Oceanicoccus sp. KOV_DT_Chl: one gene and its partners. The protein of the gene in region 3 interacts with the protein of the main gene of each other region in a pairwise test. Links are inferred from orthologs where the notes say so. Each region holds a gene or a part of one and is shown on either strand. Other genes may lie near its edges.

Region 1 (3,132 bases), on a different replicon or contig from region 3:
TATAAAAGAACCGTTAGGTATGTCGGGTGTGCGTCTGGAGGCCAAGGTTCACTTGGTTACTTGTGCAGTAAATGCGGCTCAAAATATTGAAAAATGTATTCGGCGTTGTGGCCTGGAAGTAGAAGATATTATTTTAGAGCAGCTGGCATCAAGTTATGCCGTGTTAACTGAAGACGAGCGTGAATTAGGTGTTTGCCTGGTAGATATTGGTGGTGGTACTACCGATATTGCAATTTTTACCGAGGGAGCCATTCGTCATACCGGTGTAATTCCAATTGCCGGTGATCAGGTAACTAACGATATTGCGATGGCGCTACGAACACCGACGCAAAACGCCGATGAAATAAAAATTAAATATGCTTGTGCATTAACGCAGTTGGCCGGGGCCGATGAAACGATCAAAGTTCCCAGTGTTGGCGATCGTCCGCCGCGTGATTTGTCGCGTCAAGCTTTAGCCGAAGTAGTTGAGCCGCGTTATGACGAATTATTTACGCTGGTACAAGCCGAGCTGAGACGCAGTGGTTATGAAGACATGATTGCTGCTGGCATCGTGCTAACCGGTGGTACTTCTAAAATGGAAGGAGTCGTTGAATTGGCTGAAGAGATTTTTCATACCCCGGTACGAATAGGTGCGCCACAGAATGTAGAAGGTCTTGCTGATATCGTTCGCAATCCTATTTATTCCACGGGTGTTGGTTTGTTGCAATACGGCTTGAAGCAACAAACGGAAGGTCGTGTAGGTGGTTCGCGGCCACAGGTTTCGTCGGAAAGTATTTTTAGTAAGGCCAAAGAATGGGTCAAAAGTAATTTTTAATACTGTTATTTAAACTTTTAATTGCAAGATCTCTGAAACCGATTCGTCGGCGACAGAAATAAAAAACCAAGGGAGAAAAACCATGTTTGAGCTAGTTGATAACGTACCACAGAGCGCGGTCATAAAGGTTGTAGGTGTGGGAGGCGGTGGCGGTAATGCCGTTAAGCACATGATAGCGAATAACGTAGAAGGTGTAGATTTCATCTGTGCCAATACCGACGCGCAAGCCTTGACCAATATTGATAACACCACCGTATTGCAGTTAGGCGGAAATATTACTAAAGGTTTGGGGGCTGGTGCCAATCCGGAAGTAGGTCGTCAGGCTGCTCTAGAAGACCGGGATCGTATTGCCGAAGCACTGCAAGGTGCTGATATGGTCTTTATCACCGCCGGTATGGGCGGTGGTACTGGCACGGGGGCTGCACCAGTGGTGGCCGAAGTTGCCAGAGATATGGGTATATTAACTGTCGCTGTAGTTACCCGGCCATTTGGTTTCGAAGGTAAAAAGCGATTGCAAATTGCTGAATACGGGATGAAAGAATTGCAGCAGAATGTTGATTCTTTAATCACTATTCCCAATGACCGCTTACTGGATGTGTTAGGAAAAAGTGCCAGCTTGTTAGAGGCATTTAAAACCGCTAACGATGTGTTGCTAGGTGCGGTTCAGGGTATTGCCGATTTGATTATCCGCCCGGGGATGATCAATGTGGATTTTGCAGATGTGCGCACGGTTATGTCTGAAATGGGCATGGCGATGATGGGAACAGGTTGCGCGCGAGGTGAAAATCGAGCTCGCGAAGCTGCTGAAGCCGCTATTCGCAGCCCGTTACTGGATGACATTAACTTGCAGGGCGCGCGCGGTATTTTGGTCAATATTACCGCTGGTTTGGACCTGTCTTTGGGTGAGTTTTCCGAGGTGGGTGACACTATCGAAGAATTTGCTTCAGATAATGCCACCGTTGTGGTGGGAACTGTTATTGACCCAGAGATGTCAGATGAAATACGGGTTACTGTGGTCGCCACTGGTTTGGGTAGCGATCAGCTCAGCGAAGCGCCATTAAAAGTGGTTGAAAATAAACTAGCTGATACAGTTAACCCTGATTACCGAACGTTGGATCGTCCAACTGTCATGCGTAATAACCCTCAGGTAGCGATGGGTCGCGAAGCGGCTGTACCTAAAGAGGACAAGGATATGGAATATTTGGATATTCCTGCCTTTTTACGTAGACAGGCGGATTAAATCGTTTGGTTACGGGTCTCAGGATCTAGCAAAGAATATGGTTTGGCGCAGGGATGCGCTGCTTTAAAAGGGAGTTAATGGGTTTGGTGTTAGGCCAGTTCTCTGGTAGTATTCGCGCCTCACTTCTAAGGCTTCGGTGGTTTTTTGTCCATATTTAGCCAGATGCTGCAGGTTTCAGCGCTTTTTGGGGTAAGTCATCACTCCGCGCATACGATCAGAACCAATGAAGATTTGCCATGATTAAACAACGTACTCTACGCAATGCCATCCGCGCTACCGGTATCGGCCTCCATTCCGGTGAAAAGGTGTACCTCACACTACTTCCAGCTCCTGTCGATTCCGGGATTATTTTCCGTCGCACCGATCTGGATCCGGTGGTCGAAATAGCTGCCAGAGCCGAGAATGTCGGCGACACTATTCTCTCGACTACTTTAATGAAAGATGATGTTCGGGTTTCTACCGTCGAGCATTTACTGTCGGCAATGGCAGGCTTGGGTATTGATAATGCCTATGTAGAATTAAGTGCTGCTGAAGTCCCGATTATGGACGGCAGTGCTGGCCCATTTGTATTCCTTATCCAATCAGCGGGTATTGAAGAACAGCCAAAGGCCAAGCAATTTATTCGTATTAAGCGCCCAGTTACGGTGACTGATGGTGATAAAGTAGCCAGTTTCCTGCCTTTTGATGGCTTTAAAGTGTCTTTTACCATTGATTTTGATCATCCAGTATTTCGTGATCGTACCGGTAAGGCTGCGCTTGATTTTTCCAGTACCTCCTTTGTAAAGGAAGTTAGCCGGGCACGTACCTTTGGTTTTATGCATGAAATTGAATACCTACGCTCCAAGGGCTTGGCTCAGGGCGGCAGTGTTGATAACGCGATAGTGGTAGATGAGTACCGTATCCTCAATGAAGATGGCTTGCGCTATGAAGATGAGTTCGTTAAGCACAAGGTGCTGGATGCCATCGGTGACTTGTACTTGTTGGGCAATAGCTTGATTGGTGAATTTAAAGCTCATAAGTCTGGTCATGCCCTTAATAACGCTTCTTTGCGGGCCTTGATTGCGCAAACTGATGCCTG
Region 2 (3,007 bases), on a different replicon or contig from region 3:
TTGAGTTTTGCCGATTTAGTACTGAAAATTTTACAGCTGAGTATTGCGGAAGCTAAAAATTAAATGATGCAGCTACGGTTTAACAGCAAGAAAACAAAAGTGCGCGGGGCCAGCAGCAAGCAGTCAAAACCGTCACGCACCTTCAATGGCAGGCAGTTTTTACCTGTGCTGTGGCTGTCGGTAGTGATTGCGTTGTCTGTTGTCGTTGTACAGGTAGTTGCTGGCAAGTTGGATCAACCGGTAAGCCGAGTGGTGATTAATGGCGACTTCGTTAATGTCGAGCGGCAACAATTAGTGGCGGCAGTTGAAGTATTTTTAGGTAGTGGTTTTTTGTTATTGGATTTAGATGGTATTCGTCTGCAGCTTAACCAGCAGCCCTGGGTTTTTGATGTGATGGTAGAGCGGCACTGGCCTGACGAGATAGCGATTACTGTGATAGAACAAAAAGCGATCGCTCATTGGGGGGATCACGCTTATCTAAATCATCGTGGAGAGGTTTTTTCGCCGGATAAGCGGGCTGCCAATGGCAGTGGTTTGCCAGAATTGTTGGGGCCTAAAGACAGTGAGCAGCAAGTGATGAATCACTTTCGGAGTTAAGCAAGGGTTTAGCTTCCCAGCGTTTGGAACTTAAAAAGTTAGCTTTAACGGAAAGCGGTAATTGGTCGCTGGTGCTGACTAATGGGATAGAGGTTGAGCTAGGTGATAGTGAAGTAATGGAAAAAATGCGCAGATTATTGGCAACCTATGCACAGGGTTTATCCGCAGATTTCGCTCAGATTAAAACGATTGATATGCGTTATAGCAATGGTTTTGCAGTGGGCTGGCGCAGTGAGAAATCATAATGATTAAAATTTTAGCAATGACTTTAATAATGGGGAGTGCTGTCTAATGGGCACCGGAACAGACAATAAAATGATTGTCGGTCTAGATATAGGAACGTCTAAAGTCGTAGCCATTGTTGGTTCGATTACGGAAGAGGGCGGCTTGGAAATTGTGGGTATTGGCTCGCACCCTTCACGCGGTTTAAAGAAAGGCGTGGTGGTTAATATTGAATCCACAGTGCAGTCCATTCAGCGTGCTATTGAAGAGGCGGAGTTGATGGCAGGATGCCAAATTCATTCGGTTTATGCCGGTATTGCCGGCAGTCATATCCGCAGTTTAAATTCACACGGTATTGTCGCGATTCGTGATCGGGAAGTGTACGCACTGGATTTGGAGCGAGTGATTGACGCGGCGCAGGCAGTGGCGATTCCGGCTGATCAAAAAATTCTGCATATTCTGCCGCAGGAATATGTCATCGATACTCAGGAAGGTATAAAAGAACCGTTAGGTATGTCGGGTGTGCGTCTGGAGGCCAAGGTTCACTTGGTTACTTGTGCAGTAAATGCGGCTCAAAATATTGAAAAATGTATTCGGCGTTGTGGCCTGGAAGTAGAAGATATTATTTTAGAGCAGCTGGCATCAAGTTATGCCGTGTTAACTGAAGACGAGCGTGAATTAGGTGTTTGCCTGGTAGATATTGGTGGTGGTACTACCGATATTGCAATTTTTACCGAGGGAGCCATTCGTCATACCGGTGTAATTCCAATTGCCGGTGATCAGGTAACTAACGATATTGCGATGGCGCTACGAACACCGACGCAAAACGCCGATGAAATAAAAATTAAATATGCTTGTGCATTAACGCAGTTGGCCGGGGCCGATGAAACGATCAAAGTTCCCAGTGTTGGCGATCGTCCGCCGCGTGATTTGTCGCGTCAAGCTTTAGCCGAAGTAGTTGAGCCGCGTTATGACGAATTATTTACGCTGGTACAAGCCGAGCTGAGACGCAGTGGTTATGAAGACATGATTGCTGCTGGCATCGTGCTAACCGGTGGTACTTCTAAAATGGAAGGAGTCGTTGAATTGGCTGAAGAGATTTTTCATACCCCGGTACGAATAGGTGCGCCACAGAATGTAGAAGGTCTTGCTGATATCGTTCGCAATCCTATTTATTCCACGGGTGTTGGTTTGTTGCAATACGGCTTGAAGCAACAAACGGAAGGTCGTGTAGGTGGTTCGCGGCCACAGGTTTCGTCGGAAAGTATTTTTAGTAAGGCCAAAGAATGGGTCAAAAGTAATTTTTAATACTGTTATTTAAACTTTTAATTGCAAGATCTCTGAAACCGATTCGTCGGCGACAGAAATAAAAAACCAAGGGAGAAAAACCATGTTTGAGCTAGTTGATAACGTACCACAGAGCGCGGTCATAAAGGTTGTAGGTGTGGGAGGCGGTGGCGGTAATGCCGTTAAGCACATGATAGCGAATAACGTAGAAGGTGTAGATTTCATCTGTGCCAATACCGACGCGCAAGCCTTGACCAATATTGATAACACCACCGTATTGCAGTTAGGCGGAAATATTACTAAAGGTTTGGGGGCTGGTGCCAATCCGGAAGTAGGTCGTCAGGCTGCTCTAGAAGACCGGGATCGTATTGCCGAAGCACTGCAAGGTGCTGATATGGTCTTTATCACCGCCGGTATGGGCGGTGGTACTGGCACGGGGGCTGCACCAGTGGTGGCCGAAGTTGCCAGAGATATGGGTATATTAACTGTCGCTGTAGTTACCCGGCCATTTGGTTTCGAAGGTAAAAAGCGATTGCAAATTGCTGAATACGGGATGAAAGAATTGCAGCAGAATGTTGATTCTTTAATCACTATTCCCAATGACCGCTTACTGGATGTGTTAGGAAAAAGTGCCAGCTTGTTAGAGGCATTTAAAACCGCTAACGATGTGTTGCTAGGTGCGGTTCAGGGTATTGCCGATTTGATTATCCGCCCGGGGATGATCAATGTGGATTTTGCAGATGTGCGCACGGTTATGTCTGAAATGGGCATGGCGATGATGGGAACAGGTTGCGCGCGAGGTGAAAATCGAGCTCGCGAAGCTGCTGAAGCCGCTATTCGCAGCCCGTTACTGGATGACATTAACTTGCAGGGCGCGCGCGGTATTTTGGTCAATATTACC
Region 3 (3,107 bases):
TTCATTAGCGCTGCCCCCCCGCCGCTGTTGCTGAGGCCGCTTGATTAGCGGATTCATTGCCCGCTTGTTTATTTTTATTACTGAATACTAATAACACATGACGACTGCGATCCAGAGCAGCGCGTGGCGTAGCCTTCACCGTGGCAAAAGGCTGCCCCGGATCAATGGTCACTTCAGTGACAGTAGCAACAGGATAGCCCACCGGAAAACGCTGACCTAACCCTGAGCTCACTAAAAGATCACCTACCTTGATATCCGTGGTTGCTGCTACATGCTGCAACACCAACTCATCCAATAATCCCACACCCTCGGCAATACTGCGCACACCATTGCGGTTCACCTGCACTGGTATGGCATGAGTCGCATCGGTAATCAGTAAAACCCGGCTTTGTAGCGGGCCGACTTCGACAATTTGCCCCATCAAGCCCAGCGCATCGATAACCGGCTGGCCAATATATAAACCAGCCGTTTCACCTTTGTTAACAATGATTTCATGATGCAAAGGGTTCGGCGATACGCCCATCATCTCAGCAACCAACACACTGTCATTCAATAATGCTGAGGAATTAAGCAGCTCTCGTAAGCGAACATTTTCTGCTTCCAGCGAAGCTAGCTTTTGCACTTGCGCTTTCAGCAGCAAGGTTTCTGCCCGCAGTTTTTCATTATCATCCACCAGGTTTTCGCGGCTGCGAATATTGAGCTCGCCCCATTCGGAAATTTTGGCAGGAATATCAGACACCCAATAAAAAGGCGTAGCGATCACGGAGAGTTTGGCGTCTATTTGCTGAAACCAGGCATAACGCTGGCCAGCAAAAATCAGCACAAAAGCGATAGCACTCAGCAATAACAAGCGAGTACCAATGGAAGGACCTTTTACGAATAGCGGCTTAATAAGTCGACCCCGTACTTTAAATAATCAGGCACACGGCCCTCAGGTCTAGCTCTGAATATGCGGTTCTTACCAACACATTGAGAGTTAACTTATCCCGTCAGCTTTAGAGAGAACAATTTATTCAGTCGATAACAGATCAATATTATGACGATCCATAATCTCCAATGCCTTACCGCCACCACGGGCTACGCAAGTCAATGGATCATCCGCTACCAACACCGGCAAACCCGTCTCATCAGAGATTAAACGATCGAGGTCACGCAACATGGCGCCACCACCAGTCAACACAATACCGGTTTCGGCAATATCTGCTGCCAATTCCGGAGGAGCTTGCTCCAGCGCGCGCTTAACCGATTGCACAATAGCCGTTACCGGCTCCTGTAAAGCTTCAAGAATTTCGTCACTATTAAGAGTAAAGCTTCTGGGCACACCCTCAGCCAAATTGCGACCACGAACATCAATCTCCCGAAGCTCACTGTCTTTATGCGCACAGCCTATCTCTTTCTTGATTCGCTCTGCGGTGGCATCACCGATGAGGCTGCCATAGGCCCGACGAACATGAGAGACGATCGCCTCATCAAAACGATCGCCACCGACCCGCACCGAATCTGAATAGACCACACCATTCAGTGAAATAATAGCAATCTCGGTGGTACCGCCACCAATGTCTACCACCATTGAACCTGTGGCTTCTTCCACCGACAAACCGGCACCAATCGCAGCGGCCATAGGTTCTTCAATCAATCGCACCTCACGGGCACCCGCACTCAGAGCAGATTCACGAATGGCACGGCGCTCAACCTGGGTCGATTTGCAGGGCACACAAATTAACACCCGAGGGCTAGGACGAATAAAACTGTTTTGGTGAACCTTGGAGATAAAATGCTGCAGCATTTTTTCAGTCACCTGAAAGTCTGCAATAACGCCGTCTTTCAGAGGCCGAATGGCAGTGATATTGCCAGGAGTACGACCCAGCATCCGCTTGGCATCGGTACCTACCGCCTCTATTGTTTTTTGGCCATTATGAATACGAATGGCAACAACCGAGGGTTCATCCAACACGATGCCCTGCTCACGTACATATATCAGCGTATTTGCAGTGCCTAAATCAATGGACAAGTCGTTGGAAAACAGACCTCTTAATCTTTTAAACATCTAAATAATTCACCTTGGGCGCAACCACAAATTGACAGCGGCACGCACTAAAATTCAAATACTGTCATGTATTTGGCGAAAGCACAGAAAAATCGCCTATTATTGGTTTTTGGCGACAGCTTTTGGCCATCTTTTTCACAGCCTGCAATAAATTTGCCACTCTAACAACGGCAGGGATTTAGAGCAAGGCAGAAATGTGATAAGTTTAGCGTTTATAATGACTTATCGCCTCCTTTGAGCCAGATAAATTTCAAAATCAGAACCCGCACGATAAACAGAGCCTGTAGCAATGTCCGTTGAAAACTCCGAGATAGAAAAAATAGCCACGCTGGCCCGTATCCATGTGGACGACAACCATGTCCCAGAGCTGGCTGCACGTATCAATGACATCCTTGCGATGGTGGACCAAATGCAAGCAGTAGACACCTCCGATGTAGAACCTATGGCTAACCCCTTGGATGCCAGCCAGCGCTTACGCGCCGACCTTGTTGCAGAATCCGACCAACGTGACGGATTTCAAGCCATTGCCCCCCAAGCAGAAAACGGCCTTTATCTGGTACCCAAAGTTATTGAATAGCGATTGAATTCTGTCATTTATAATGGGGCGACTGTAATCACACAGCCCTTAACTCAATACCCCGCGTCCGCCAAAGGCAAAGACGCCCGATATCCCTAAGGGAAACTTCATGCACAACAAAACACTGGCTGAACTGAGCAACGGTTTAGCCAACAAAGAATTTTCCAGTGTCGAGCTAACCCAGCACTTTCTTAATCGTATTGAGAAAATGGACGGCAGCTATAACAGTTTTATCACCGTCACCCCTGAACTCGCTCTGACCCAAGCAAAGGCCGCCGATAGCAAGCGCGCTAACGGCGAGGCTGAGGCGCTTACCGGCGTGCCACTCGCGCATAAAGATATTTTTTGTACCGCTGGCGTAAAAACCAGCTGCGGTTCAAAAATGCTGGATAACTTTATTCCGCCCTATAACGCCACAGTCATAGAAAAATTCAATCAGGCAGGCACCGTCTCACTAGGCAAAACCAATATGGATGAGTTCGC

Evidence for each region.
Region 1: the proteins of UNITIG_RS06330 (region 3) and ftsZ interact in binary tests that used the Escherichia coli proteins (3 or more experiments, as listed by UniProt). The link is inferred for Oceanicoccus sp. KOV_DT_Chl from one-to-one orthologs.
Region 2: the proteins of UNITIG_RS06330 (region 3) and ftsA interact in binary tests that used the Escherichia coli proteins (3 or more experiments, as listed by UniProt). The link is inferred for Oceanicoccus sp. KOV_DT_Chl from one-to-one orthologs.

What each region holds. Positions count from the first base shown.
Region 1 is NZ_FQLF01000005.1:641,456-644,587, reverse strand. The notes cover bases 1-2,975. They hold ftsZ (cell division protein FtsZ), read left to right. Parts: upstream 1-896; coding sequence 897-2,054; downstream 2,055-2,975. Other genes in these bases: lpxC (UDP-3-O-acyl-N-acetylglucosamine deacetylase), read left to right, coding at 2,291-2,975; ftsA (cell division protein FtsA), read left to right, coding at 1-814. Also shown: more of lpxC, read left to right, coding at 2,976-3,132. UniProt on the Escherichia coli protein: Essential cell division protein that forms a contractile ring structure (Z ring) at the future cell division site. The regulation of the ring assembly controls the timing and the location of cell division.
Region 2 is NZ_FQLF01000005.1:642,894-645,900, reverse strand. The notes cover bases 158-3,007. They hold ftsA (cell division protein FtsA), read left to right. Parts: upstream 158-888; coding sequence 889-2,127; downstream 2,128-3,007. Other genes in these bases: ftsZ (cell division protein FtsZ), read left to right, coding at 2,210-3,007; UNITIG_RS20345 (cell division protein FtsQ/DivIB), read left to right, coding at 621-842; UNITIG_RS20350 (cell division protein FtsQ/DivIB), read left to right, coding at 158-597. Outside these bases: UNITIG_RS20355 (D-alanine--D-alanine ligase), read left to right, coding at 1-63; more of UNITIG_RS20350, read left to right, coding at 64-157. UniProt on the Escherichia coli protein: Essential cell division protein that assists in the assembly of the Z ring. May serve as the principal membrane anchor for the Z ring.
Region 3 is NZ_FQLF01000002.1:573,006-576,112, forward strand. The notes cover bases 29-2,978. They hold UNITIG_RS06330 (rod shape-determining protein), read right to left. Parts: upstream 2,048-2,978; coding sequence 1,010-2,047; downstream 29-1,009. Other genes in these bases: mreC (rod shape-determining protein MreC), read right to left, coding at 29-892; gatC (Asp-tRNA(Asn)/Glu-tRNA(Gln) amidotransferase subunit GatC), read left to right, coding at 2,337-2,624; gatA (Asp-tRNA(Asn)/Glu-tRNA(Gln) amidotransferase subunit GatA), read left to right, coding at 2,734-2,978. In the rest of the region: more of mreC, read right to left, coding at 5-28; more of gatA, read left to right, coding at 2,979-3,107. UniProt on the Escherichia coli protein: Forms membrane-associated dynamic filaments that are essential for cell shape determination. Acts by regulating cell wall synthesis and cell elongation, and thus cell shape.